DNA from 2 places in the Streptomyces sp. CNX435 genome. Region 1 is predicted to be linked to the other one. Evidence: riboswitches for the same ligand, from Rfam matches in the RefSeq annotation. Region 1 holds a riboswitch; the other holds the start of a gene.
What was found. A riboswitch is a leader RNA that binds a small molecule or an ion and turns the genes downstream of it on or off. The one in region 1 is predicted to bind glycine.
Positions count from the first base shown of each region.

Region 2: another riboswitch for glycine. It lies ahead of gcvP (aminomethyl-transferring glycine dehydrogenase); the one in region 1 lies ahead of gcvT (glycine cleavage system aminomethyltransferase GcvT).

Region 1 covers NZ_JCANTA010000023.1:48,690-62,883, forward strand. Annotated here, with positions in the region: gene glyA (serine hydroxymethyltransferase) at 1-941, opposite strand, end outside; gene gcvH (glycine cleavage system protein GcvH) at 984-1,361, opposite strand; gene gcvT (glycine cleavage system aminomethyltransferase GcvT) at 1,418-2,551, opposite strand; glycine riboswitch at 2,709-2,806, opposite strand; gene T328_RS29105 (AAA family ATPase) at 2,901-3,539, shown strand; gene T328_RS29110 (enhanced serine sensitivity protein SseB) at 3,762-4,544, shown strand; gene T328_RS29115 (enhanced serine sensitivity protein SseB C-terminal domain-containing protein) at 4,680-5,480, shown strand; gene T328_RS29120 (ABC transporter permease) at 5,810-6,808, shown strand; gene T328_RS29125 (ABC transporter substrate-binding protein) at 6,898-8,655, shown strand; gene T328_RS29130 (ABC transporter permease) at 8,732-9,739, shown strand; gene T328_RS29135 (ABC transporter ATP-binding protein) at 9,736-10,833, shown strand; gene T328_RS29140 (ABC transporter ATP-binding protein) at 10,830-12,035, shown strand; gene T328_RS29145 (cysteine desulfurase family protein) at 12,190-13,380, shown strand; gene T328_RS29150 (N-acetylmuramoyl-L-alanine amidase) at 13,459-14,194, opposite strand, start outside.
Region 2 covers NZ_JCANTA010000002.1:545,180-559,373, reverse strand. Annotated here, with positions in the region: gene gcvP (aminomethyl-transferring glycine dehydrogenase) at 1-2,282, opposite strand, end outside; glycine riboswitch at 2,456-2,552, opposite strand; gene T328_RS05740 (PRC-barrel domain-containing protein) at 2,701-3,129, shown strand; gene T328_RS05735 (DNA polymerase IV) at 3,130-4,500, opposite strand; gene T328_RS05730 (MerR family transcriptional regulator) at 4,627-5,226, opposite strand; gene T328_RS05725 (bifunctional nuclease family protein) at 5,385-5,858, opposite strand; gene ftsR (transcriptional regulator FtsR) at 5,912-6,634, opposite strand; gene T328_RS05715 (double zinc ribbon and FHA domain-containing protein) at 6,667-7,503, opposite strand; gene T328_RS05710 (DUF881 domain-containing protein) at 7,660-8,739, opposite strand; gene T328_RS05705 (small basic family protein) at 8,829-9,161, opposite strand; gene T328_RS05700 (DUF881 domain-containing protein) at 9,158-10,051, opposite strand; gene T328_RS05695 (sugar phosphate nucleotidyltransferase) at 10,133-12,640, opposite strand; gene clsA (cardiolipin synthase ClsA) at 12,688-13,308, opposite strand; gene ptsP (phosphoenolpyruvate--protein phosphotransferase) at 13,885-14,194, shown strand, end outside.

The DNA.
Region 1 (14,194 bases):
CCGGCCGCGCGCGCGTCGTCGCGCAGCAGCCGCTCCGCCAGGATCCGGGCGCCGTCCAGCGTGCGCCGCTGCCGCTCCTTGAACTCCTCCGACGCCGCGATCTTGAACGACACCGCCTTGGCCGCGATCACGTGCTCCAGCGGCCCGCCCTGCTGGCCGGGGAAGACCGCTGAGTTGATCTTCTTGGCGAGGTCCTGGCGGGACAGGATGACCCCGCCGCGCGGCCCGCCGAGCGTCTTGTGGGTCGTCGTGGTGACGATGTCCGCGTACGGCACGGGGTTGGGGTGCAGGCCCGCGGCCACCAGCCCGGCGAAGTGCGCCATGTCGACCATCAGCAGCGCGCCGGCCTCGTCCGCGATCCGGCGGAAGCCGGCGAAGTCCAGCTGCCGCGGGTACGCCGACCAGCCGGCGATGATCAGCTTCGGCCGCCGCTCCTTGGCCAGCCGCTCGACCTCGGCCATGTCGACCAGCCCGGTCTCGGCGTCGACGTGGTACGCGGCGACGTCGTACAGCTTGCCGGAGAAGTTGATCTTCATGCCGTGGGTCAGGTGGCCGCCGTGGGCCAGGTCCAGGCCCAGGATGGTGTCGCCGGGCTTCAGCACCGCGAACATCGCCGCCGCGTTCGCCGACGCGCCCGAGTGCGGCTGGACGTTCGCGGCCTCGGCGCCGAAGAGCGCCTTGACGCGCTCCCGGGCCAGCTCCTCGGCGACGTCGACGTGCTCGCAGCCGCCGTAGTAGCGGCGGCCGGGGTAGCCCTCGGCGTACTTGTTGGTGAGGACCGAGCCCTGCGCCTGAAGCACGGCGACCGGGGCGAAGTTCTCCGAGGCGATCATTTCGAGGGTGGACTGCTGGCGCTGCAGCTCGGCGTCCACGGCGGCGGCGACCTCGGGGTCGACGTCGTGGAGCGAGCCGTTCAGAAGTGAGCCGTTCAGAAGGGACATGGGACCTTCCGGGGAAGAGGGACGCGGGCGTGACGGCGGAGTTCAGCCCGCGGTGAACTCGGTGTACTCGGCGGCGGACATCAGATCCTCGGCCTCGGCCGCGACGCGCACCTTGAACAGCCAGCCGTCCTCGAACGGCCCGGAGTTCACCAGCGCCGGGTCGTCCACGACGTCCTGGTTGGCCGCGGTGACCTCCCCGGTCACCGGCGCGTAGAGGTCGGAGACGGACTTGGTCGACTCCAGCTCGCCGCAGGACTCGCCCGCGGTGACCGTGTCGCCGACGTCCGGCAGCTGGACGTAGACGACGTCGCCGAGCGCGTTCGCGGCGTGCGCGGTGATGCCGACGGTGGCGACGCCGTCGTCGCCGGCCGCGACCCACTCGTGTTCCTTGCTGTAGCGCAGGTGCTCAGGGTTGCTCATGAGGCGATTCTCCAGGATCGAGACGTGAGTGGCATGAAGAGGCGCAGGTGGAGCGGTCAGGGGCGCTTGTAGAACGGCAGGGCGACGACCTCGTACGGCTCGTGGCTGCCGCGGATGTCGACGCCCACGCCGGTGGCCGCCGACGGCCCCGGCTCGGCGTGCGCGGCGTCGACGTACGCCATGGCGATCGGCTTGCCCAGGGTGGGGGAGGGGGCGCCGGAGGTGACCTCGCCGATCCGCCGGCCGCCGGCCACCACCGCGTACCCCGCCCGCGGCACCCGGCGGCCCTCGGCGACCAGGCCGACCAGCACCCGCGGCGGCTCGGCCGCGGCGCGCTCGGCGGCCTGCGCGAGGGCCTTGCGCCCGACGAAGTCGCCGGGCTTGTCGAGCTTGACGACCCGGCCGAGGCCGGCGTCGAAGGGGGTGAGCGCGGCGGTCAGCTCGTGCCCGTACAGCGGCATGCCGGCCTCCAGGCGGAGGGTGTCGCGGCAGGAGAGCCCGCAGGGCACCAGGCCGTCGTCCTGTCCGGCGGCGGTCAGCGCGGTCCAGACGGCGACCGCGTCCGCGGGGCGTACGAACAGCTCGAAGCCGTCCTCGCCGGTGTAGCCGGTACGGGCGATGAGCGCGCCGGCGCCGGCGACGGTGCCGGGCAGCCCCGCGTAGTACTTCAGGCCGGCCAGGTCCGCGTCGGTGACCCGGCCCAGCACGGCGGCCGACCTCGGGCCCTGCACGGCGATCAGGGCGTACGCGTCCCGGTCGTCCCGTACCACCGCGCCCGGGAAGCCGGCGGCCCGCTCGACGAGGGCGTCCAGGACGACCTGCGCGTTGGCGGCGTTCGCGACGATCATGTACTCCTCGTCGGCGAGCCGGTAGACGATCAGGTCGTCGAGGATGCCGCCGTCCTCGCGGCAGATCATCGTGTACCGGGCGCGGCCGGGGCGCACCGCGGACAGCCGGCCCACCAGGGCGTAGTCGAGCAGCACGGCGGCCCCGGGGCCGGAGACGGTGATCTCGCCCATGTGGGAGAGGTCGAAGAGGCCGGCGCGGGTGCGCACCGCGACGTGCTCCTCGCGCTCGCTGCCGTAGCGCAGCGGCATGTCCCAGCCGGCGAAGCCGGTCATGGTGGCGCCGAGCGCGCGGTGCGTGGCGTCGAGCGCGGTACGGCGCGGTGCAGGGCTCTCAGTGGTCATCGTCAGGCTCCCGGACAGGGGGTGGTCGTGTCCTCCCCATCTGTCATCGGAACCTGAGAGGTTCGCCACGATCCCGCGGGAGCGTGGCTTGCACCTTGGGTGGGGCGGCGCCGGCACACTGCTGTGCTCCAGGACGCCGCCCGCTTTTCAGATCTGCCTCGCCCGCGCGGTGACGGGGCCTGAGAGATTCAAGGGAGGACTTGCTCCTTCGGCGCCCGGTGCGGTGAGGCACCGGGACTCTCCCGCGCGGGTTCGAACGGCCGGTATGGAGTTGGCGGGCCCCATCATTGCACGCGACCGGCGATCGCGGGCCGGCGCGCGGAACTGGGAGAGCGCCTTCCGTTGTGCCATGGCGTCCTTGTCGAGCCCCGCCGCTGTTGCCAGGCTGGTGGAGGGCAGCGGCGGGCAGGGCGTGGGAGGCGGCGTGACGGTGGAGCAGGCGGCCTCCCGGGAGCGGCTTCGATATCCCGAGGGGGACATCGTCGTGATCTCCGGGCTGCCGGGCAGCGGCAAGAGCACGCTCATGCGGCGGACGCGACCGCCGGCGGAGGTGCTGCTGATCGACTCGCAGTACGTACGCGAACACTGGGCGCGCCGGCTGGGGCCGCGGCTGCCGTACGGGATGTACCGGCCGCTGGTGCGCGTCCACCACTACGCCCGGCTGCGCTTCGCGGTCCGCGCCGGCGGCAGCCTCGTCGTGCACGACTGCGGCACGCTGCCGTGGGTGCGGTGGTGGCTGACCCGGCAGGCCCGGCGGTACGGGCGCGGGGTGCACGTGGTGGTGCTGGACGTACCGGCCGACGTGGCGCGGGAGCGGCAGGCGGCGCGCGGGCGCGCGGTGTCGCGCTACGCCTTCGCCCGGCACCGGTGGGCGCACCGGCGGCTGCTGGACTCGGCGCGGGACGGGGAGCTGGCGGCGGTGTGCGCGTCGGTGCTGGTGCTGGACGGGGCGGCGGCGGGGGCGCTGCGCGGGATCAGCTTCGGCTGAGCGCGCGCCCGCCGCCGCCCCGTTCCCGGGCCCGTACGGTCGCAACCCGCCCGACCCCGCCGGCAGCTCCGGCGGCTCCGCCGCGTTCGCCGGAGAAGGTGCTCTCTTTTATCCGAGGTCGGTGGGTGAGAGGGCGCCACCGTGTGCACGTACGGGCTTCGCCCGCGAACGCTCGCAGCCGTTAGGGTGCCGACGTTCACCCCCGACAGTTGGCTGGTTCCGATGAGCTACGACTACCGCTCCCCGCAGCCCCCCGCCACGGGCGGCTTTCCCGGCAACGAGCTGGAGGAGGTGCTCGCCGCCTCCCTCGGCAACCCGCAGGCGGCCCCGCGGCTGCTGGAGGTGCTGGGCCGCAGCAGCCTGTGGGTGCCGCTGCCCGAGGGCGGCGGCCCGGACAGCGCGTCGCTCGACCTGCCGACGACCGACATCGGCGGCGCGCCGTACGTGCCGGTGTTCTCCTCGCAGGAGGAGTTCCTGCGGGTGACCGGCTCGCACATGTCGTTCACCGTCGCGCCCGCCCGCGAGTTCGCCCGCGGGCTGCCGCCGGGGGTCGGCATCGCGGTCAACCCCGGCGGCACCGTCGGCGTGCCGCTGCCGCCGGCCGCGGTGGCTGAGTTGTGCCGCGACCGCCGGGACCGCGGGGCGCCGCGGCTGCCGGGGGAGGCGCGGGGCGGCCGGGTGCGGCTGTTCACGCCGGACTGGCAGGACGACCCGGTGGACTTCCTGGCCGTCGCCCGGGAGGAGTTCGAGCGGATCGGGGTGGTGCGCAGCGCACGCCGGGGGCTCGCGAGCGTGGAGGGGGGTGCCGTACAGCTGTACATCGGGGTCGAGCTGCTGGACACGTACGACGAGAGCCGGCAGGCGACGGTGGAGGCGCTGGGCCGGGCGCTGGGCGCGCAGCCGGTGCCGTGGAAGGTGCAACTGGTGTTCCTCGACGCCGCCGTGGACCCGGTGATCACCTGGATGCGGGCCAAGGTCGAGCCGTTCTACATCCGGGTCGGCTGACGCGGGGAGGCCCTAAGCTGGTTTGATGACCATTCCGGGGGTACACGCGTGCCCGGCGGCGGCGATGGCCGAGACGAAGGGTTGGGGCCGAGGGTGAACGGGGGCGCGAGCGGGAGTGCGGCGCCGGGAGCGGGCGTGGGCCAGCTGGTCCGCCAGGTGGCTCCCGGCAGGTACGACGCCTACGAGGCGCTGCTCGCCGCGCTGGCCGCCGGGCAGGTGTGGATGCTGCTCTGGCAGGGCCGACCGGACTCGCCCGACGCGCAGTACGGCAGCATGCAGGTCGAGGGCCACGCCTACGCGCCCTGCTTCAGCTCCGACCACGAGCTGGCCGCCAGCGGCTGGGCCGGTGCCCACGAGCCCGTCGCCGGTGCGGAGATCGCCGCCGCGCTCTACCCCGACCGCTGGGGCCTGTGGCTCGACCCGCACGCCGCCGGCGGCGGCGTCGGCGTCCCCTGGCTCGACCTGCGCCGGGTGGCCACCGGCCTGGACCGGCTGCCCGCGGGCCCGCTGCGGATCTCCGAGCCCGTCGTGGACGTCGCGCAGTTCTACGCCCTGCTGGGCCAGACCGCCCACCGCACCCCCGCCGTGCGCACGCTCTGCCGCGCCTGGGTGCAGCCGGCGCTCGGCGAGCCGTACCTGGCCATCGGCATCGACCTGTACGACACGGGCCCCCAGTCCGTCGCCGCGGCGCAGGCGATGATGCAGGAGTCCGTGGCCGCCGCGCCCCCGGGCCTGGCGGTCTCCACGGTGGCGCTGGCCGACGACCACGAGCCGGTGGCGATGTGGATGCGGGCCAACTCCCGGCCGTTCTTCGACCGCGGCGCCCACGGCGGCGGCCCGGCCGCCCCGCCCGCCGGCTACGGCTATCCGCCGCCGCACTCGGCGGGCGGCGCCCAGCAGTCCGGTTGGCAGCCGGGGCCCGCCCCGCAGTTCTGAGGCCCCGATCTTTATGTCGGCATACGCCCCGCTATCGGGGCGGTGAAGATCCGCTCAGCGGCGGTGGGATGTCCGGATAACGGTATCCACTGCATCGCATCACGTTTGCGCATCCATTCCCCTCGGGGTCTGGCGAGTGATCCCTAGCGCGTTGAAGACTCCCCCCGCAGGAGGCTGTCGTTCCCCTGTGCGACGGCGGACATTCACGATCACGGACCACGAACCAACGGCACACGGCACCACGGCATGACTTGCACCAGCGAAGCGAATGAGCCGCTACCGCGGCAGACGACGGCGGGACGCCGCCGCTCGGGAGGGGTCCCCACAACATGACGGCACCTATCGAGACCACCGGCGCTGCCGAGGCGACGCCGGAAGCTCTCGTCGAGGGCGTGGACAAGAGCCGGATCGAGGGCCGTTCACTCGGGCGCATCGCGTGGATGCGGCTCAAGCGTGACCGCGTCGCCATGGCGGGCGGCGTCGTCGTGGTGCTGCTCATCCTGATCGCCGCGCTCTCCCGGCCGATCCAGTCGATCTTCGGTCTCGACCCCAACAAGCTGAACCAGGACCTCGTCGACCCCTCCCTGGCCACGCCGTACGGCTCGTTCGGCGGCATCAGCTGGGACCACCCGCTGGGCGTGGAGCCGAAGCTCGGCCGCGACATCGCCACCCGGATCCTGGAGGGCTCCTGGGTCTCGCTGCTGGTGGCCTTCGGCGCCACCATGGTCGCCGTCGTGATCGGCACCGTCCTCGGCGTCATCGCCGGCTACTACGGCAAGTGGGCCGACACGATCATCAGCCGGACCATGGACACGTTCCTGGCCTTCCCGGTGCTGCTCTTCGCCATCTCCATCTCCGCCGCGCTGCAGGGCGGCGCCTTCGGGCTGAAGGGGCTGGAGCTGCACATCGGCGTGCTGATCTTCGTCATCGGCTTCTTCAGCTGGCCGTATATCGGCCGAATCGTCCGAGGACAGACGCTCAGCCTGCGTGAACGCGAGTTCGTCGAAGCGGCCCGGAGCCTGGGCGCGCGCGGCCCCTTCATCCTCTTCCGGGAGCTGCTGCCGAACCTGGTGGGGCCGATCCTCGTCTACTCCACGCTGCTGATCCCGACCAACATCCTCTTCGAGGCGGCGCTGAGCTTCCTCGGCGTGGGCATCCAGCCGCCGCAGGCCTCCTGGGGCGGCATGCTGAGCAGCGCGATCGACTACTACCAGGTCGACCCGATGTTCATGGTCGTGCCGGGTGTGGCGATCTTCCTCTCCGTGCTGGCCTTCAACCTCTTGGGCGACGGGCTCAGGGACGCACTCGATCCCAAGGGCCGCCGATGACACCGATGACACCAGGAAACAGTCTGGGCGCGGCACCCGCCGTTCCCGCTCTCGTCCCATCTCTCCGAACCAGGGGGCAACGCCTCACCATGAAACTCAGGTCGAAATCAGCCGCCATGCTCGCGGTTGCCGTCTCGGTCGCGCTGACCGTCTCCGCCTGCGGCGGTGGCGGCAACGACGACGACGAGGGCGGCGAGGGCGGCGGCGCGCCCGCGAACGCGGCGATCGAGAAGGTCCTCAACCCGTCCGACAAGAAGGGCGGCACCCTCGTCTACGAGTCCGCCGACGTGCCGGACTCGATGGACCCGGGCAACACGTACTACGGCTACGTGTGGAACTTCAGCCGGCTGTACGCCCGCTCCCTCATGACCTACGCCCCCGGCCCGGGCGCACAGGCCGCGGAGCCGGTGCCGGACCTCGCCGAGGGTCCCGGTGAGTCGACGGACGGCGGCAAGACCTGGACGTACAAGATCAAGAAGGGTGTCAAGTACGAGGACGGCACCGAGATTACGTCCGGTGACGTCAAGTACGCCGTCGAGCGGAGCAACTACGCCCGCGACGTGCTCTCCCTCGGCCCGAACTACTTCGCCCAGTACCTGAAGAACCCGGACGACTACCAGGGTCCGTACAAGGACAAGGGCGAAGAGGGCATCTCGTCCATCAAGACCCCGGACGACCACACGATCGTCTTCGAGCTGGCGCAGCCGTTCCAGGAGTTCGACTACCTGGTGGCGATGACGCAGACCGCGCCGGTGCCGCGGGACAAGGACAACGGCTCGGACTACCAGAAGAACATCGTCTCCTCCGGCTCGTACAAGTTCGAGAGCTTCGACCTGGACAAGTCCGCCACCCTGGTCCGCAACGACCAGTGGGACCCGAAGACGGACGAGATCCGCAAGCAGCTGCCGGACAAGATCGAGGTCAAGTTCAAGGTCAACGCCGAGACCATCGACCAGAACATCGAGGCCGGCGAGACCCACGTGATGCTGGACGCCCTCGGCGTCACCGGTCAGACCCAGTCGCAGCTGCTGCGGGACAAGTCGAACATGATCGACAATCCGACCGGCGGCCGCCTGACCTACCTGGCGATGAACACCCAGCTGGCGCCGTTCGACGACGTCAACTGCCGCAAGGCGGTGGAGTACGCCGTCGACAAGGACTCCTCGCTGCGCGCCCTCGGCGGCGAGCCCAAGGGCAGCATCGCCACCACCGCGCTGCCGCCGGACGTCCCGAGCCACGAGGCGTATGACGACCCGTACGCCACCGAGGGCAGCAAGGGCGACGTCGACAAGGCCAAGGCCGCGCTGAAGGAGTGCGGTGAGCCCGACGGGTTCGACACCGTGCTGACCGCGCGCACCGAGCGCCAGGACGAGATCGACAACGCCACGGCGATCCAGGCGGCCCTGAAGAAGGTGGGCATCAACGCCGAGATCCAGAAGTTCCCCGGCGGCAAGTACTTCACCGACTTCGCGGGCTCCAAGAAGTGGACCAAGGACAACAACGCGGGTCTGTACATGATGCAGTGGGGCGCCGACTGGCCCAGCGGCTACGGCTTCCTGCAGCAGATCTTCAACGGCGGTGCCATCGGTGAAGACGGGAACACGAACATCTCGTACCTGGACGACCCGGAGATCAACAAGCTGCTCGACGACTCGATCGCCAACCCGGACAAGGCGGCCCGTGCCAAGGCATACGCCGAGGTGGACGAGAAGGTCCTGGAGACGGCGGCGATCGTGCCCCTCTCCTACTTCAAGGTCCTGCACCAGCGCTCGGACAAGCTCACCAACCTGGTGTCCTCGCAGGCGTTCAGCGGTCAGTACGACTACCTGAACCTCGGCCTGAAGTAGCACCCTCACCGGCTGCGCGGGCGGTGCCCCTCACCGGCACCGCCCGCGCCGCCCGGACCGTGGAAGGCACGCCCTCGTGTTCGCGTATCTCATCCGGCGGCTGCTGGCCGCGGTGGTGCTGCTGTTCGTCGTGAGCGCCATCACCTACGCCATCTTCTTCATCCTGCCGCGGCTCGCCGGCAGCACCGCAGACCAGCTCGCCGCGCAGTACATCGGCAAGAGCCCGGACCCCAAGACCATCGACGCGGTCAAGAAGAACCTCGGCCTCGACGATCCCGTCTACGTCCAGTACTGGGACTTCATCCGCGGCATCTTCGCCGGCCGGGAGTTCAACTTCGGCCCCGACCCGTCGCAGTGCAACGCACCCTGCCTCGGCTACTCCTTCCGCAAGCACGTGGAGGTCTGGCCGGAGATGCTGGACCGGCTGCCGGTCACCGCCTCGCTGGCGGTCGGCGCCGCCGTGCTGTGGCTGGTCTCCGGCGTGACGACGGGCGTGATCTCGGCGCTGCGCCCCGGGTCGTTCTTCGACCGCGCGGCCATGGGCATCGCCCTGGCCGGCGTCTCGCTGCCGATGTTCTTCACCGGCACCGTCGCGCTGGCGCTGTTCGTCTACCAGTGGGAGATCTTCCCGAACGAGTACACGCCGCTCACCGAGAATCCGGTGCGCTGGTTCCAGGGGCTGATGCTGCCCTGGTTCTCCCTGGCGTTCCTCTATTCGGCTCTCTATGCGAGACTCACGCGGGCCGGGATGCTGGAGACCATGGGTGAGGACTACATCCGCACCGCCCGCGCGAAGGGCCTGAAGGAGCCGGTGGTGATCACCCGGCACGGGCTGCGCTCCGCGCTGACCCCCATCGTCACCATCTTCGGCATGGACTTCGCGCTGCTGCTCGGCGGGGCGGTGATCACCGAGACGGTGTTCTCCTTCAACGGGGTCGGCTCCTGGGCGGTGCAGTCCATCAACGAGAACGACCTGCCGCCGATCCTCGGCGTCACGTTGTTCGCCGCCTTCTTCATCGTGATCTGCAATCTGGTGGTCGACTTCGTGTACGCCGCCATCGACCCGAGGGTGAGGGTCTCGTGACCGGCCTGACGAAGACGGGCGCCGTCGGCGAGCCGGTGCCCACCGGCACTGAAGCGTCGGCCTTCCTGGACATCCGGGACCTGAAGGTCCACTTCCCGACCGACGACGGCCTGGTGAAGTCCGTCGACGGGCTCTCCTTCCAGCTGGAGAAGGGCAAGACCCTCGGCATCGTGGGCGAGTCCGGCTCCGGCAAGTCCGTCACCTCGCTGGCGGTGATGGGGCTGCACACCGCCGGGCAGTACGGCAAGCGCCGGCGGGCGCGGCTCTCCGGCGAGATCTGGCTCAACGGCCAGGAGCTGCTGTCCGCGGAGCCCGACACGGTCCGCCGGCTGCGCGGCCGTGAGATGTCGATGATCTTCCAGGACCCGCTGTCCGCGCTGCACCCGTACTACAAGATCGGGTACCAGATCGTGGAGGCGTACCGGGTCCACCACGACGTCGACAAGAAGACCGCGCGCAAGCGGGCGATCGAGATGCTCGACCGGGTCGGCATCCCGCAGCCCGACAAGCGCGTCGACGACTACCCGCACCAGTTCTCCGGCGGCATGCGCCAGCGCGCGATGATCGCGATGGCGCTGGTGAACAACCCCGAACTGCTCATCGCCGACGAGCCGACGACCGCGCTCGACGTCACCGTGCAGGCGCAGATACTCGACCTGATCCGGGATCTGCAGAAGGAGTTCGGCTCCGCGGTCGTCATCATCACCCACGACCTCGGCGTGGTCGCCGAGCTGGCCGACGACATCCTGGTGATGTACGGCGGCCGGTGCGTGGAGAAGGGCTCGGCCGAGCAGATCTTCGACCGGCCGCAGCACCCGTACACCTGGGGCCTGCTCGGCTCCATGCCGCGCATCGACCGGGAGGCCACGGACCGGCTCATCCCGGTCAAGGGCAGCCCGCCGAGCCTCATCAACGTGCCTAGCGGCTGTGCGTTCCACCCCCGCTGCCCCTACGCGGACGTGCCCGCGGACGACGCCAGCCGTACCGTACGGCCCGAGCTGCGCGAAGTGGGCGCCAACCACTTTGCTGCCTGCCACATGCGGCAGGAAGACCGGGAGCGCATCTACACCGAAGAGATTGCGCCGAAGCTGTGAAGGACGAGGCTGTGCCCGAGACGAAGGCCGACCAGGCGACCTCCCCCGCCGGCTACGCCCCCACTGGCGGGGGTACCCCCACTGCGGGGGACGGGAAGGCGACCGGCGCCGCGGGGGCCGGGCCGACCGACCCCGGCGGGACGCAGGCGACCGCGACCATTCCCGGCGCGCGGCTGCGCAAGAAGCCCGTCGCCGGCACCGAGCCGCTGCTCAGGGTCTCGGGGCTGGCCAAGCACTTCCCCATCCGCAAGGGCCTGCTGCAGCGCAAGGTCGGCGCGGTGCAGGCGGTGGACGGTATCGACTTCGAGGTGCTGCCCGGCGAGACCCTGGGCGTGGTCGGCGAGTCCGGCTGCGGCAAGTCCACCATGGGCCGGCTGATCACCCGGCTGCTGGAGCCCACCGGCGGCAGCGTCGAGTTCCAGGGCCGGGACATCACGCACCTGAGCACGGGCCAGATGCGCCCGCTGCGCCGCGACGTGCAGATGATCTTCCAGGACCCGTACTCCTCGCTGAACCCGCGGCACACCGTCGGCACGATCGTCGGCGCCCCGTTCAAGCTGCAGAACGTCACGCCCGAGGGCGGGGTGAAGAAGGAGGTCCAGGCGATCCTGGAGCGGGTCGGCCTGAACCCCGAGCACTACAACCGCTATCCGCACGAGTTCTCCGGCGGCCAGCGGCAGCGCATCGGCATCGCCCGGGCGCTGGCCCTGCAGCCGAAGCTGATCGGCGCGGACGAGCCGGTCTCGGCGCTGGACGTGTCCATCCAGGCGCAGGTGGTCAACCTGCTGGACGACCTGCAGCAGGAGTTCGGGCTCACGTACGTGATCATCGCCCACGACCTGTCCGTCGTCCGGCACGTCTCGGACCGGATCGCGGTCATGTACCTGGGCAAGGTCGTCGAGCTGTCCGACCGCGCCAGCCTGTACCGGGCGCCGCTGCACCCGTACACCAAGGCGCTGATGTCCGCGGTGCCGGTGCCGGACACCAAGCGCAGGCAGCAGCGCGAACGGATCCTGCTCAAGGGCGACGTGCCCTCGCCGATCGCGCCGCCGCCCGGCTGCCGCTTCCACACCCGGTGCTGGAAGGCCACCCAGGTCTGCAAGACCAAGGAGCCGCCGATGCTGGAGCTGAAGCCCGGGCAGCGCACCGCCTGCTGGCACCCGGAGAACGCACCCGACCAGGCACCCGACGACAAGAAGTAGCACGCGGCGGGGTGGCACGGGCCCCGGGAGGATCGGCTCCCGGGGCCGGCGGGCCGGTTCCGGGCGGGAGCCGGGACGGGGGCGGGGCGGGCTTCCGCGCGGCCGGAACGCGGCGTGAGGCGGGGCGGGCGGGCGCCGTAGAATCGGGACCATCATGGACCAGGCTGTCTACCTCGACCACGCCGCCACCACCCCGATGCTCCCCGAGGCGGTGCGGGCCATGACCGACCGGCTCACCGTCACCGGCAACGCCTCGTCGCTGCACGCCGCGGGCCGGCGGGCCCGGCGTACGGTCGAGGAGTCCCGGGAGCGGCTGGCCGCCGCTTTCGGCGCCCGGCCCAGCGAGGTGGTTTTCACCTCCGGCGGCACCGAGGCGGACAACCTGGCGGTCAAGGGCCTGTACTGGGCCCGGCGCGCGGAGGACCCGGCCCGTACCCGGGTGCTCGCCAGCCCGGTGGAGCACCACGCGGTGCTCGACGCCGTGCACTGGCTGCAGAAGCACGAGGGCGCCACCGTCGAGTGGCTCCCCGTCGACGGCCACGGCCGGGTGCACCCCGACGCGCTGCGCGCCGCGCTGGAGCGCGGCCCGGGCGGGGGCGCCGGGGACGTGGCGCTGGTGACGGCGATGTGGGCCAACAACGAGATCGGCACGGTCCTGCCCGTCGCGGAACTCGCCGCCGTGGCACGGGAGTACGGCGTGCCCATGCACGCCGACGCCGTGCAGGCCGCGGGCCAGGCCGAGGTCGACTTCGGCGCCAGCGGGCTGGCCGCGCTGACGCTGACCGGGCACAAGATCGGCGGCCCGTACGGCATCGGGGCCCTGCTCCTCGGCCGGCAGTACGCGCCCGAGCCGCTGCTGCACGGCGGCGGGCAGGAGCGCGAGGTGCGCTCCGGCACGCTCGACGTGCCGGCGGTCGCGGCGTTCGCGGTGGCGGGGGAGCTGGCCGCGGAGCGGCGCGCGGAGTTCGCCGCCGGGGTGGGCGCGCTCCGCGACGACCTGGTGGCCGCGGTGCGCGGGGCCGTGCCCGACGCGGTGCTCAACGGCGACCCGGACCCGGCCGGGCGGCTGCCCGCCAACGCGCACTTCTCCTTCCCCGGCTGCGAGGGCGACTCCCTGCTGCTGCTCCTGGACGCCCAGGGCATCGCCTGCTCCACCGGCTCCGCCTGCACCGCGGGCGTCGCCCAGCCCAGCCACGTGCTGCTCGCCGCGGGGGCGGACGCGGAGCTGGCGCGGGGCACGCTGCGGTTCTCGCTGGGGCACACGTCGACGGCGGCGGACGTGGCGGCGCTGGCGGCGGCGATCGGGCCGGCGGTGGCGCGGGCGCGGGCGGCGGGGCTGACCTGAGCGGCGGCGCGGGGCGGTGCGGTCCGTAGCGGACCGCTCCGGTCGCGCGGGGATCAGGCGCGGGATCCAGGCGCGGGATCAGGAGTCGCGCGCCGGGCGTGCGCTCGCCTTGCGGTCCGCGGCGGCGTGCGCCTCGCGCACCATCCGCATGTAGCGCTGCCAGTCCCAGTGCGGCCCGGGGTCGGTGTGGGTGGCCTCCGGTACCTCGTTGTGGCCGACGATGTGCTCCCGGTCCACGGGTATGTCGTACCGCCGGCAGATGTCCGCGGTCAGCTTCGCCGACGAGCGGTACATGACGTCGGTGAGCGTCTCCGGGCGGTCCACGAAGCCCTCGTGCTCGATGCCGACGCTGCGCTCGTTCCACTCCCGGTTGCCCGCGTGGAACGCGACGTCCAGCTCGCGCACCGTCTGCGCCACGTGCCCGTCCCCGGCGCGGACGACGTAGTGGGAGGCGGCGCCGTGGCCGGGGTCGCGGAAGACCTTGAGCGCCACGGCGTGGCTGCCTTCGGTGACGTGGATGACGACGCGGTCGATGTCGTAGTCCGCGGGGCGGTCGGCCCGGCGCCAGTTCGCCTCCGAGGCGCCGGCCCAGCCGGCGGCGGCGTAGTCCAGCTCGCCGGCCTTGCGCGGTTTGTCGATGCCCGGCACCTGCCACCACAGGCGCTTCAGCTGCTCGTACCCGGCCCAGCCGAGGCCGGCGCCGACGGCGCCCACGCCGAGGGCGGCGAGCACGGCGCGGCGGCTGGAGCGGCGGGGCAGCCCGTCCGGTGCGAGGCGCCCGTCCTGTGCCCGCTGCCCGTCCCGCGCCTCCTGC
Region 2 (14,194 bases), on a different contig from region 1:
GGCGCCGCGGAGACCGGGCCGACGCCCGTCGCCGGCCCGGCGGCAGGCTGCAGCGGATGGTTCGGCAGGTACGGGGCGAGGTGCTCGCGGACGGCGACCGGGCCGACGCCGGGGCCGCCGCCGCCGTGCGGGATGCAGAACGTCTTGTGCAGGTTCAGGTGCGAGACGTCGCCGCCGAACTTCCCCGGCCCGGCGAGGCCGACGAGCGCGTTGAGGTTGGCACCGTCCACGTACACCTGGCCGCCGGCGGCGTGCACGGCGTCGCATATCTCCGTGATGTGCTCCTCGAACACGCCGTGCGTGGAGGGGTAGGTGACCATGAGCACGGCCAGCTCGTCACCGTGCCGCTCGATCTTCGCGCCCAGGTCGTCCGCGTCGACCTCGCCGTTCTCGGCGGTCTTCACGACCACGACCTTCATGCCGGCCATCACCGCGGAGGCGGCGTTCGTGCCGTGCGCGGAGGACGGGATGAGGCAGACGGTGCGGCGCTCGTCGCCGTTCGCGCGGTGGTACGCCCGTACGGCCAGCAGGCCCGCCAGCTCGCCCTGCGAGCCGGCGTTGGGCTGCAGGGAGACCTTGTCGTAACCGGTGACGGCGGCCAGGCCGTCCTCCAGCTCGCGGATCAGGGTCAGATAGCCCTCGGCCTGGTCGGCGGGCGCGAAGGGGTGCAGGCCGGCGAACTCGGGCCAGGTGACGGCCTCCATCTCGGCGGTCGCGTTGAGCTTCATCGTGCAGGAGCCGAGCGGGATCATGCCGCGGTCGAGCGCATAGTCCCGGTCGGAGAGCGCCCGCAGGTAGCGCAGCAGGGCGGTCTCGGAGCGGTGCCGGTGGAAGACGGGGTGCGTCAGGTACTCATCGGTGCGCTGCAGGGCGGCCGGCAGCGCGTCGGCGGTCGCCGCGTCCAGCTCCCCGACGTCCTGCCCGGCGACGCCGAACGCGTCCCAGACGACGGCCAGATGGTCGCGGACGGTGGTCTCGTCGCAGGAGATGCCGACGTGGTCGGCGTCGGCGAGGCGCAGGTTGACGCCGGCGTTGCGGGCACGGGCGGTGACCTCGGCGGCCCGGCCGGGGACGCGGACGGTGACCGTGTCGAAGAACGCGTCGTGCACCACGTGGGCGCCGCCGGCCCTGAGGCCCGCGGCGAGGATCGCGGCGTAGCGGTGGGTGCGCCGGGCGATGGCCGCCAGGCCCTCGGGGCCGTGGTAGACGGCGTACATCGAGGCCATCACCGCGAGCAGCACCTGCGCGGTGCAGATGTTGCTGGTGGCCTTCTCGCGGCGGATGTGCTGCTCGCGCGTCTGCAGCGCGAGCCGGTACGCCTGCGCCCCGTCTGCGTCCTTGGAGACGCCGACGAGCCGCCCGGGCAGGCTGCGCGCGAACTTCTCGCGTACGGACATGTAGCCGGCGTGCGGCCCGCCGAAGCCCATCGGGACCCCGAAGCGCTGGCTGGAGCCGACCGCGATGTCGGCGCCGAGCGCGCCGGGCGAGGTCAGCAGGGTGAGCGCGAGCAGGTCGGCGGCGACGGTGACGACGGCGCCCAGCTCGTGCGCCCGCTCGATGACGGGCGCGAGGTCCCGTACGACACCGGAGACGCCCGGGTACTGCAGGAGCACGCCGAAGACGCCGCGCTCCGCGACATCGGCGGGGATGCCGCCGGCGAGGTCGGCGACGACGACCTCGACGCCGGTCGGCTCGGCGCGGGTGCGCAGCACCGCGACTGTCTGCGGCAGGGTCTCGGCGTCGACCAGGAACACGCCGTCCTTGACCTTCCCGACGCGCCGGGACAGCGCCATCGCCTCGGCGGCGGCGGTGCCCTCGTCGAGCAGCGACGCGCCGGCGGTGGGCAGCCCGGTGAGGTCGGCGACGACGGTCTGGAAGTTGAGCAGCGCCTCCAGCCGGCCCTGGGAGATCTCCGGCTGGTACGGGGTGTACGCCGTGTACCAGGCGGGGTTCTCCATGACATTGCGCAGGATGACGGGCGGCGTGTGGGTGCCCTGGTAGCCGAGGCCGATCATGGAGGTCAGCACCTCGTTGCGGCCCGCCAGGGCGCGCAGCTCGGCCAGCACCTCGGCCTCGGAACGGGCCGCGGGGAGCGTGAAGGCGCCGGTGCCCTTGATCGGACCGGGTACGGCGGCCGCGGTCAGCTCGTCCAGCGAGCCGTAGCCGACCTGGGCGAGCATCTTGGCCCGGTCGCCCGCGTCGGGTCCGATGTGGCGCAGCTCGAAGGGAGTGCCGCGCTCCAGGGCGGACAGCGGGATGCGGTGGGCGTTCGTCTCAGACAAGGGGCCTCCTGGTCGCACGGACCTTCGCGGATACCCCTGGGCCGGGCACCCGTACGGCCTCCCCCTCTGTCATCCGGACCTGAGAGCTTCGCCGTCCGCCCGGACCGGGCGGGCCGGCTTGCACCGTCGGTGAGGAGGGGTCGCGTACGACCCGCCCTGCTTTCCAGAGTGACCTCGTCCGTGCGGTACGGGGGCCTGAGAGATTCCGGGGAGGAGTTGCTCCTTCGGCGCCTCCGTCTGGCGGGCGGAGGACTCTCCCGCACGGGGTCTGCAGCCACGGTCAGCGTACCAGCGCACGCCCCCGCGCAGCCGGGCGCGGGTGCGAGGGCCTGTCGTGGCCGGTGCCCGGGCGGCGCCCGCCGAGTGGCCGCGCGGCGCGTTGTGCCGTTACGTGGAGGCAGCGGAGCTGTGTCGAGACGTGGGAGGCACCGTGCAGACCGACATCGACCCCCGGAGCCTGATCGGCGTGCGCGCGTACGACGGCAACGGCGAGAAGCTCGGCACCGTCGACGAGGTGTACCTCGACGACGCCACCGGCGCCCCGCAGTGGGCGGCCGTGCGCACGGGCCTGTTCCACCGCGACGCGTTCGTGCCGCTGGGGCCGAGCGAGCTGGCCGACGAGGGGCTGCGGGTGCCGTTCGACCGGGAACTGATCAAGGACGCGCCGGACTTCGGCGTCGGCCGGCACCTCTCCCCCGCGCAGGAGCTGCAGCTCTACCAGCACTACGGGATGGCGCTGCCGCCGGACGTCGCCAGGACCCGTCCGAACCGGCAGTCCCAGCCGCCGCAACCGGCGCGGCAGCCGCAGGACCGCGACGTCGGCGAGGTCGCCGGGTCGGACGACTGATCAGCCGCCGGGCGCCAGCGGCAGCGGGTCCGCCGGCTGGAGCGCCGGGTCGTCGGCGGCGAACGTACGCACCCGCCCGGGCGCCGAGCCCGGCACCTCGAACCGCACCGTGACCCGGCCCACGCCGCTGCCCTGCACCCAGCCGGGTCCGTGATCGGCGTGCCGCACGTCCAGCCCCGGCAGCCAGTGCGGGGCCGCCGGCTCCGGCTCCGCCGCGGCGGGCGGCGGGGGCGGCCCGGGCGGCGGCTCGGCCACCGGGCCGTCGGCGTCCACCGGCCCGTGCCGCGCCTCCGGCGCCTGGCCGCTCTGCGCGAACAGGTCCTCCTGCGTGAAGTCCGCGAGACCGCTCACGCCGACGCCCAGCAGCCGCACCCCGCCGGCCGTCTCCACCCCGTCCAGCAGCCGCAGGGCCGCCTCGACGACCACGGCCGGGTCGTCGGTGGGCCCGCGCAGGGTCTCGGAGCGGGTGAGGGTGGAGAAGTCGTACCGCCGGACCTTCAGGACCACCGTGCGGCCGGAGCGCCCCGTGCCGCGCAGCCGCGTCACGCAGCGCCGCGCCAGCCGCTCGACCTCCGTGCGGATCCGGATCCGGTCGGTGAGGTCGACGTCGAAGGTGTCCTCGACGGAGACGGACTTGGCGTCCCGGTCCGCGACCACCGGCCGCTCGTCCAGGCCCAGCGCCATGACGTGGATCCCGGTGCCGTGCGCCTTGCCCAGCAGCCGCACCATCTCGTCCTCGCCGGCCTCCGTGACCTCCGCGACCGTGGTGATCCCGGCGCGGCGCAGCGTGTCCGCCGTCGCGGGGCCCACGCCGGGCAGCGTACGCACGCTCATGGGCCCCAGCAGCGCCCGCTCGCCGCCCGGCGGCACCACGACCAGCCCGTCCGGCTTCGCCAGCTCGGAGGCGACCTTGGCGAGCATCTTGGAGGCGGCGAGCCCGACGGACCCGGTCAGGCCGGTGGCGGCGCGGATGTCCGCGCGCAGCCGGTGCGCCACACCCCGTAGCGCGGTCTCCTCCGCGGGTGTGCCGCCGGCTTCGAGGTCGACGAACGCCTCGTCCAGGCTCAGCGGCTCCACCAGCGGCGACAGCTCCCCGAGCAGCGCCATGACCTGGCCGCTGACCTGCTGGTAGAGCCGGAAGCGGGGGACGAGGAACGCGGCGTTGGGGCAGAGCCGGCGGGCCATGCCCATGGCCATCGCCGAGTGCACCCCGAAGACCCGTGCCTCGTACGACGCGGTGGCCACCACGCCGCGCGGGCCGAGGCCGCCGACGATCACGGCCTTGCCCTTGAGGCTCGGCTTGGCGGCCTGCTCGACGGCGGCGTAGAACGCGTCCATGTCCAGGTGCAGGACGGACGGCGCGCTTCTCACGCTCGAATGGTCCCCCATGGGTACGACATCGGCGCGACAGCGGCCCTGGCGCCGCCGTACGGCGGCCGTGGCGGCCCGTGCGCGCCCGGGGGCGCCGCGGGGCTCCGGAGCGCAGTCCGGCCGTGGTCAGCCGGCGCGGCTGCGGCGGCGTGCCAGTTCGTCGGCGGCGTTGCGCCCCACCAGCGTCTCGCCGGTGTCGACGCGCTCCGCGTGCAGCTGCGCGAGGGCGGCCTGCACGTCGCTGAAGACCACGCCGACGGCGATGCCGAAGATGCCCTGGCCGCCCTGCAGCAGCTCGACGACCTCGTGCGGGGACGTGCACTCGTAGACCGTCGCGCCGTCGCTGATGAGCGTCATCCGCCGCAGGTCAGCCGCGCCGGCGGCGCGCAGGTGCCGTACGGCCGTCCTGATGCTCTGCAGCGAGACCCCGGCGTCCAGCAGCCGCTTGACGATCTTGAGTACGACGACGTCCTGGGAGCTGTAGAGCCGCTGGGTGCCCGAGCCGTGCGCGGGGCGGACACCGGGCCCGACCAGGCCGGTACGGGCCCAGTAGTCGAGCTGGCGGTACGTGATACCGGCCGCGGCGCACGCGGCGGGTCCCCGGTAGCCGACCTCGTCCGGATCCGCGGAGGCGGCCGACTGCTGCCTCGCGGGCTCCGCGCCGTGACCGTACAGCGGAACTGGTCCGCCCCCTCCGGCCGATCTCTCGCCGCCCGTGACCACCACGCCGACCTCCCGCTCCCTGACCTGCCTCCTGACGGTAGGCAGTCGCCCCGGGCGCGTCAACGAACGCCACACGGGGCACGCCGGGTGCTCATCACCCTACGGGTGGTTTGGCCACGGCGTCCGTGCGGTAGGCCCGGGCGGGCTACCGCGGGCGGCAGTCACTGAGGGTTGGTACCGAAGTCCTCGGGCGTGATCTGGTCGAGGAACTCGCGGAACTTCTCCACCTCGTCCTCCTGCTCGTCCGGGATCGAGATACCCGCGTCGTTGAGCACTCCTTCGCTGCCGTAGATCGGCGTGCCGGTGCGCAGCGCGAGGGCGATGGCGTCGGACGGGCGGGCGCTCACCTCAGTGCCGCCGGAGAACACCAGCTCGGCGTAGAACACGCCTTCCCGCAGGTCGGTGATCCGCACCTCGGCGAGTTCCTGGCCGACCGCGTCCAGCACGTTCTTGAACAGGTCATGGGTCAGCGGGCGCGCGGGGGTCATGCCTTGCTGCGCGAAGGCGATCGCCGTCGCCTCCCCGGGACCGATCCAGATGGGGAGGTACCGGTCGCCGCCCACTTCACGCAGGAGAACGATCGGTTGGTTCGAGGGCATTTCCACCCGGACACCCACAACGTCGAGCTCGTTCACACAGCAACCCTAGGCCGACCCCGGCGGTTTTGGGTAGTCGAGCACGGGACCGGTCAGCTGCCGGCGACCCGCAGCGACGACCGTACGAGGGTCGCGTGCAGCCGCGCGGACAGTTCGATCAGGCGTTCTGCCGTGGATTCCGCGTGCGCCCGCGTCTGCGGGCTGCGGTGCCGCCGCAGCGGGCCGATGACCTGTTCGACGAGGCCGGCGTCGCGGTCGGCGGCGGCCTTCAGGCCGCGCAGGTGGCGCGCCTGCAGCCCGTAACTGCCGAGTTCGGCGACGAGGCGGGCGACGGCGGCGGCGTCCGCGTCGTAGAGCCCGTCGGCGTCCGGGGCGACGAGGCCGAACGCCTCCCAGGACGCCAGCTCCTCCTCGCCGACGGCGGCGGTGCGCAGGAGGGTCGCGCGGTCGATACGGGGGTCGTGGGGCGGCTCCGCGGCGGCACCGGCACCGGCGCGGGCGCCGTCCGCGGGCTCGGCGTCCAGCTGCTCACGGATGACCTTCAGCGGCAGGTAGTGATCCCGCTGCATACGCAGGATCCGGGCCAGCCGCTCGACGTCCGCGGCGCCGAACTTGCGATAGCCGCCCGGGGAGCGCTGCGGCTCCACCAGGCCCTCGGACTCCAGGAAGCGAATCTTGGAGATGGTGACCTCGGGGAACTCCTCGCGCAGCACGGCGAGGACACCCCCGATGCTCAACTGCCGGTCGAGCGCCCGGCGTCGGTCCGGCCGGTCCGCTTCCGGGGCGGTGGTGCCGCCCCCGGGGGTGTCGCCCATCGCTTCCGTCCCGTGGTCGTCTTCTCCCGCCGTCAGGCGGTGCGCCGGCTGGCGAAGAAGACCAGCCGGAACTTTCCGATCTGCACCTCGTCCCCGCTGGTCAGCTCGATCTCGTCGATCCGCTCACGGTTGACGTACGTGCCGTTGAGGCTGCCGACGTCGGCGACGGAGAACCGCCCGTCCGGCGTCCGGCGGAACTCCACGTGCCGCCGGGAGACGGTGACGTCGTCCAGGAAGATGTCGCTCTGCGGATGGCGCCCGACGGTGGTCAGCTCGCTGTCCAGCAGGAAGCGGGAGCCGGAGTTGGGGCCGCGGCGGACGACCAGCAGCGCGGAGCCGGGCGGCAGTGCGTCGACGGCCGCCTGCGCCTCGGGCGACAGCGGCGGCAGCGTCTGGCCGGCGCCACCGGCGGCGACCTCGGCTTCGTACGCCTCAAGGCCCGAGATGGAGATCGTGGTCGTGGTCTCCGACGGGCGCTCGGGCGCCCCCGCCCGCAACGGGGCGCCGCAGTTGGAGCAGAACCGGCTCGCCTGCGCGTTGCGGGCCCCGCACCTGTTGCATACCGGCAGGTCCATGGAGTGAGCCTCCTGCTGCGGAACGCCCGCAGCGGCGTCGGGCGCATGCGGGCCTGGGCCGAACCCTCCACCCGCACTTGAGGTTGATGGTTCCCCGAAACCTATGCGGCCGGACGCGGCAGGGTCAACATAAGACTCGCCCTGACCACCCGAAATGTCGCCGGACTGCGGAGGCGCCTGATCGCGGTACAAGGCGCGCTCGCCGGCCTCGCCGCCCTGGGACGCGGACGCGGCGCGGTGCCGGCCCGGCCGTTCCGCCGAGCCCCTCCCGAACAACTTAGCGAACAACTTCACGGGCGATTTCCCCTTGACCGTCGGACAGGCCCGTGTTCGAGCAGGTCACTCGACACGCGCATCAGCGGCACCGGACATTCACTGAACGTCCACAACCCCCGGACAGTTTCCCTTACGCAACCGCAGCCGCTGCGTCGACCCCCGGTAACCACGAGGTCACGACGACGACCGAGCGTAGTCAGGCGGCTTCGCCCGCCGCAAGGCGTCCACGATGACCGTGTCCCGGGGCTCGATGGACACCGTAGCCTGCTCCTCCTCCATGGTCTGAACCACCCCACCGGGGATGTTCAGCGCGGGCTCCAGATCCTCGGCGCGGCCGATCACGCGGAAGACGTACGGCTGGGAGACCCGCCGGCCGTCGATCGCCACGTCGTTCTCCCCGGCGGCGGCGAAGTGTGTGCCGGCGACCACGCGCACGCCGTTGATCTGGATCGCCTCGGCGCCGGCCGCCCGCAGCTCCTGGATGGTGTCGAGCAGCATGTCCGCCTCGACCGCCCCCGCGGGGCCGCGGACGGTGATCTCGATGCCCGGGCCCTCGGCGGCGACGGTGCCGGCCAGCACGCCGAGTTCGCGCTCCTTGGCCTCCGTCTGCCGGCGCGCCTCCTCCGCCTGGTCGGAGCTGTTCTCCAGCTCCGCCTTCTGGTCCTCCAGGCGCTCGCGCTCGTCCTCCAGCCGCTGGGTGCGGTCGTCCAGCTCGTCGAGGATCCGGACGAGGTCCTCCTGGCGGGCGCCGCGCAGCGCGCTGGACTCGCCGGTGGAGCGGACCTGGATGGCCAGGCCCAGGCCGAGCACGAACAGCAGTAGGGCGACGATCAGTTGGGAGCGGGTCAGCCGGGGCGGCCACACGGCGTCGACCAGGCGGCGCCGGCCGGCGCCCAGCACGGGCCGCGGCGGGGCGGGCGGCTCGGGGGACGCGGCTCGCTCGGGTGGCGGCGGCCCGGGCGGCGATGGCGCGGAGGACGACGGCGCGGAGGACGACGGCGCGGGGGGCCGCTGCTGGGCACCCGGTCCCTGCTGGTCGGCCGGTCCCTGCTGGTCGGCCGGGCGCTGCTGGGCCGGTGGTCGCTGCTGGGCGGCCGGTCGCTGCGGTACGGAGGGCTTGCGCGGCGGCTGCGCGGGCGGCTGCGGCGGCGCGGCGGGCCGCCGCGGGGCCGGCTGTCGCGGCGGCTGCGGCTGCTGCCGGGAGGAGTGGCCCGCGGGCGGGTGCTGCCGCGGCGCGGACGGGCGTGGCGGCACGCCCGGCGCGCCGGGCGTGCCCTGCGGGTACTCGGCGGGCGGGTCGCCGGGGCGCGGGGAGTTCGGAGGAGTCTCGTCGGGCACGGGCCTCACGCCTGGAAGACGTGCCGCCGGATGGCGGCGGCGTTGGAGAAGATCCGGATGCCGAGCACCACCACGACGCCCGTCGACAGCTGCGCGCCGACGCCCAGCTTGTCGCCCAGGAAGACGATCAGCGCGGCCACGACGACGTTCGAGAGGAACGAGACCACGAAGACCTTGTCGTCGAAGATCCCGTCGAGCATGGCCCGCAGCGCCCCGAAGACCGCGTCGAGCGCGGCGACGACGGCGATGGGCAGGTACGGCTCCAGGCCCGCCGGCACCACGGGCTGGACGACGAGGCCCATGACGATTCCCGCGACGAGACCCAGTACGGCGATCACGAGGGGTTGTTCTCCTTCGGTTCTGCGTGGCGTACGGACAGGCCGGCGGCGGCCGGCAGCCGGAGGTCGTCCCGCGCGGAGATCCCGGCCCTGATCCCGTAGTTGTCCTCCAGCACGTCCAGGTACTGGCCGTCGGCGTTCTCCCGGAACCGCTCCAGGAGCCGCTCACCGTCACCGATGGCCAGCACCGTGTACGGCGGTGCCAGCGGGCGGTTGTCGACGAGGATCGCGTCGCCGGCCGCGCGGATCGCGGACAGGGCGGTGAGCCGGCGGCCGTTGACGGAGACCGCCTCGGCGCCGGCGAGCCAGAGCCCGTTGACGATGCGCTGCAGGTCGCGGTCGCGGACCCGGCCGTCGTCCGCGAAGCTGGTCGAGCCACGCGGGCCGCCGGCCGCGCCGGTGCCCGCGTCGGCGGCGTCGTCGACCACCAGACGTACGCCGGGGCCCTCGGCCTCGGCCGCACCGGCCAACAGCGCGAGCAGGGCGGCCCGGTCGCCTCCGTGCTCCTCCAGCGCCTCGCGCTGCCGGTCGGCCACCTCGTCGTGCAGCTGCTCGACCGTGTGGTCGAGGTCGTCCGCCGCGGCGGTACGATCCTCGACCCGGTCGATCAGCTCCTCGCGCTCGCGGGCGAGGTCGGGCGCCTCGACGCGGGCCTCGGCGGCGCCGACGGTGAGGACCAGCGCGGTGAGCACCAGGCCGACCGCCAGCCAGGCCCGCCCGCGCAGCCGCTGCGGCAGCCGCTCCCCGCGCGGGCGGGCACCGTGGCGCGCGGCGGCTTCGGCGTACCCGTCGTCCAGGCTGTGGTCCATCAGCCGGGTCAGCAGCGACATGGAGGCGTCCGGACGGGGGCGTGCCGGTGCACTGCTCCGTTCGGGGGGCTGCTGCGGCATGCCGGACATCGTTGCACGCCCGGAGGCCCTACGGTGCCGCGACCCCTGGGTTAGGTGAAGTCTCTCTCCGCCGTGCCCGCGTCAGTCGCCGCTCCCGTCGCCGCTCCCGTCGACAACTGCCGCCCACTCGTCGAGGAGGGCTTCGGCGGACGCCTGGTCGGGACCCTCGGCCCACAGGTGCGTGACCGCCTCGGCGCGGTCCGGCAGCACCAGCACCCAGCGCCCGTCGGGCTCCACGACGCGCACGCCGTCGGTGGTGTCCACGTCCCGGGAGCCCGCGGCCTCCACCACCCGGCGCATGATCATGCCCTTGACCGCCCACGGGGTGGCCAGGTCCCGGCGCAGCACGTGGGCGCGTGGGATGCGGGCGTCGATCTGGCTGAGGGTGAGCTGGGTGCGCGCGACCAGGCCGGTGAGCCGGGCGAACGCGGCGGCGCCGTCGAAGACGGAGGAGAACTCCGGGATGATGAAGCCGCCGCGGCCGTCGCCGCCGAAGACGGTGTCGTCCATGCGCGCCACCCGGGCCAGGTCGTCGGGCGACGTCGTCGTCCACTCCACTTGGGTGCCGTGGTACGCGGCCACCTGCTCGGCGATGCGCGTCGTCGTCACCGGCATCGCCACCCGGCCGCTGCGCCGCTCCGCCGCCACCAGGTCCAGCATGACGAGCAGCGCCCGGTCGTCCTCGACGATCCGGCCCTTCTCGTCGACCAGCGAGATGCGCTCGCCGACGGGGTCGAAGCGCACGCCGAAGGCGGCGCGGGCGGAGGCCACGATCTCGCCGAGGCGGACGAGGCCGGCCCGGCGCGACTGCGGCGTCTCGGTCGGCTGGGACTCGTCCAGGCCCGGGTTGATGGTCAGCGCGTCCACCCCGACGCGGCCGAGGAGGCTCGGCAGCACCAGGCCGGCGCTGCCGTGGGAGGCGTCGACGACGACCTTCAGGCCGGCTTCGGCGATGCCCCCGGTGTCCACGGCGCGCAGCAGCGAGCCGGTGTAGGAGTCGAAGACGCTGGCGGGGAAGCGCAGGTCGCCGATCTCGCCGGGGAACGCCCGGCGGTACTCCTGACGTGCGTAGACGCGGTCGAGCTTGCGCTGCGCGGCCTGCGAGAGGTCGGCACCGCGCTCGTCGAGGAACATGATGTCGACGGAGTCCTGCACGCCGGGGGTGGTGCGGATCATGATGCCGCCGGCGCTGCCGCGGGCGGTCTGCTGCCGGGCCACCGGCAGCGGCACGTTCTCCAGGTCGCGTACGTCTATGGCGCTGGCCTGCAGCGCGGAGATCACCGCGCGCTTGAGCGCGCGGGCGCCGCGGGAGTGGTCGCGGGCGGTGGTGACGCTAGAGCCCTTCTTCAGGGTGGTGGCGTACGCGCCGGCCAGCCGGACGGCGAGTTCGGGGGTGATCTCGACGTTGAGGATGCCGGAGACGCCGCGGGCGCCGAAGAGGTATGCCTGGCCGCGCGACTCCCAGATCACCGATGTGTTGACGAACGCGCCCGCTTCGATGGTCTTGAAGGGGTAGACGCGCACATTGCCCTGGATGATCGATTCTTCTCCGATCAGGCACTCGTCGCCGATGACCGCGCCGTCCTCGATCCTCGCGGCGCGCATGACGTCGGTGTTCTTGCCGATGACGCAGCCGCGGAGGTTGCTGTGGCCGCCGATGAAGACGTTGTCGTGGATGACGGCGCGGTGCAGGAACGCGCCCTGCTTGACGACGACGTTGGAGCCCAGGACCGAGTGCTCGCGGACCTCGGCGCCCTGCTCGACCTTGGCGTAGTCGCCGATGTAGAGCGGGCCGCGGAGCACGGCCTCGGGGTGCACCTCGGCGCCCTCGGCCACCCAGACGCCGGGCGAGATCTCGAAGCCGTCGAGGTCGAGGTCGACCTTGCCCTCCAGCACGTCGGCCTGGGCCTTGACGTAGCTCTCGTGGGTGCCGACGTCCTCCCAGTAGCCCTCCGCCACGTAGCCGTAGATGGGCTTGCCGTCCTTCATCAGCTGCGGGAAGACGTCGCCGGACCAGTCGACGGAGGTGTCCGCCTCGACGTAGTCGAAGACCTCGGGCTCCATCACGTAGATACCGGTGTTGACGGTGTCGGAGAAGACCTGGCCCCAGGTGGGCTTCTCCAGGAACCGCTCGACCTTGCCCTCCTCGTCGACGATGGTGATGCCGAACTCCAGCGGGTTGGGGACCCGGGTGAGGCAGACGGTGACCAGCGCACCCTTCTCACGGTGGAACGCGATCAGGTCGGTGAGGTCGAAGTCGGTGAGCGCGTCCCCGGAGATGACCAGGAACGAGTCGTCCTTGAGCGCCTCCTCGGCGTTCTTCACGCTGCCCGCGGTGCCGAGCGGACGGTCCTCGTTGGCGTACGAGAGCTCCATACCGAGCTCCTCGCCGTCCCCGAAGTAGTTCCGCACCAGGGAGGCGAGGAACTGGACGGTCACCACCGTCTCCGTCAGCCCGTGGCTTTTGAGCAGCCGCAGGACGTGCTCCATGATCGGCCGGTTCACCACCGGCAGCAGGGGCTTGGGCATGCTCGCGGTCATGGGGCGCAGGCGGGTGCCTTCGCCCCCAGCCATCACGACGGCCTTCATATCGGAAGCGTCCTCCTTGGGCGTGAGACGGCGATGCCGGCTGCCGCCTAATCGGGGGTGGTGTCCGCGCGGGCGTCTTCTCGGATGAGACGGCGTACCTGGATGAGGTAGAGACCGCCGGCCCACCAGTACAGCGCTGTACCCCAGCCGGCGAACGCCCATCCGAAAATAGCAGAGAGTGACGAGAGCCATCCACTTCCGTCACTGAGCAGGAGCAGTGGGAAGGCGTACATGAGACAGAAGGTGGCGGACTTGCCCAGGAAGTTCACCTGCGGCGGCGGGTAGCCGTGGCGGCCCAGCAGCCACACGGCCACGCCGACGATCGCGTCCCGGGACAGCAGCGCGACGGTCAGCCACAGCGGCAGGATCTCCCGCCAGGTCAGGCCGACGAGCGTGGCCAGGATGTAGAGGCGGTCGGCGGCCGGGTCCAGAATGCGGCCCAGGTTCGACACCTGGTTCCAGCGGCGGGCGAGCTTGCCGTCGAGGTAGTCGCTGATGCCGCTGAACGCCAGGATCGCCAGCGCCCAGCCGTCCGCGTTGGGGCCGTCGAACTCGGGCCACAGGATCAGCCACAGGAAGACGGGCACCAGGACGAGCCGGGCCATGCTGAGGAGGTTGGGAACAGTGAAGATCCGGTCCGCCGAAGCAGCCGTCTCCTGGACCTCCACCCGCCCGCCTCCCCGTCCGATCCCGCCAGTCCCGCCAGATGCGCCGACGATGCGCTCCGACCTTACCCGTCTACGGACACGGGCCTGCGCGCAGGCCGGTTCGGGGGCCGACTCCGGGGCGGGCTCCAGGGCGGGGCGGCGGGGCGTCCCGGCGGGGACCAATCGGCGCGAAACCTCAAATTCCGATTGGTTACGCTTCAGGAGCGGCGCGGCCCTCACGGACACGGGCGGCGCCGACCCCCCGCTGTTTCCTGGAGGCCCGGGCATGACCCAAGTCTCGTCCCCGCTCACCGGCCGCGCCATCGGACTCGCCGGTGGTGGCCCTGGATGCGGGCAAGGGCGCGCTGAGAGACGTGAAGGTCCCGCTTCCCGTGGCACTGACCACAGGCCACCGCAGCAGGTCACCATGCGGAAGACTGGTGACGCGACACTCCGTCTCACTGAGACTTCCCACTCGACCGTTGCCGGCTTCGTGGCGGTCAAGCCCTGACCGCTGCCCGCGGGCAGGGCAACAGCGTGACTGCACGGGCGCCGCGCAGTGCCGCGGTTCAGACAGATCGACCCGGAGAGGTACTGATGGAGACGACCCTGCGAGGCGTCGGCGTGAGCCACGGGGTGGCGATCGGCGAGGCACGGCAAATGGGCACGGCGGTGCTCGAACCGCCGGCGAAGCAGATTCCCGCGGCGGAGGCGCCGCGCGAGCAGGAGCGGGTACGCAAGGCCGTGGAGGCGGTCGCCGCCGACCTGACGGCGCGCGGCAACCTGGCCGGCGGCGAGGCGCAGGCCGTGCTGGAGGCGCAGGCCATGATCGCGCAGGACCCGGAGCTGGCGGCGGACGTGGAGCGGCGGATCGCGGTCGGCTCCTCCGCCGAGCGGGCCGCGTACG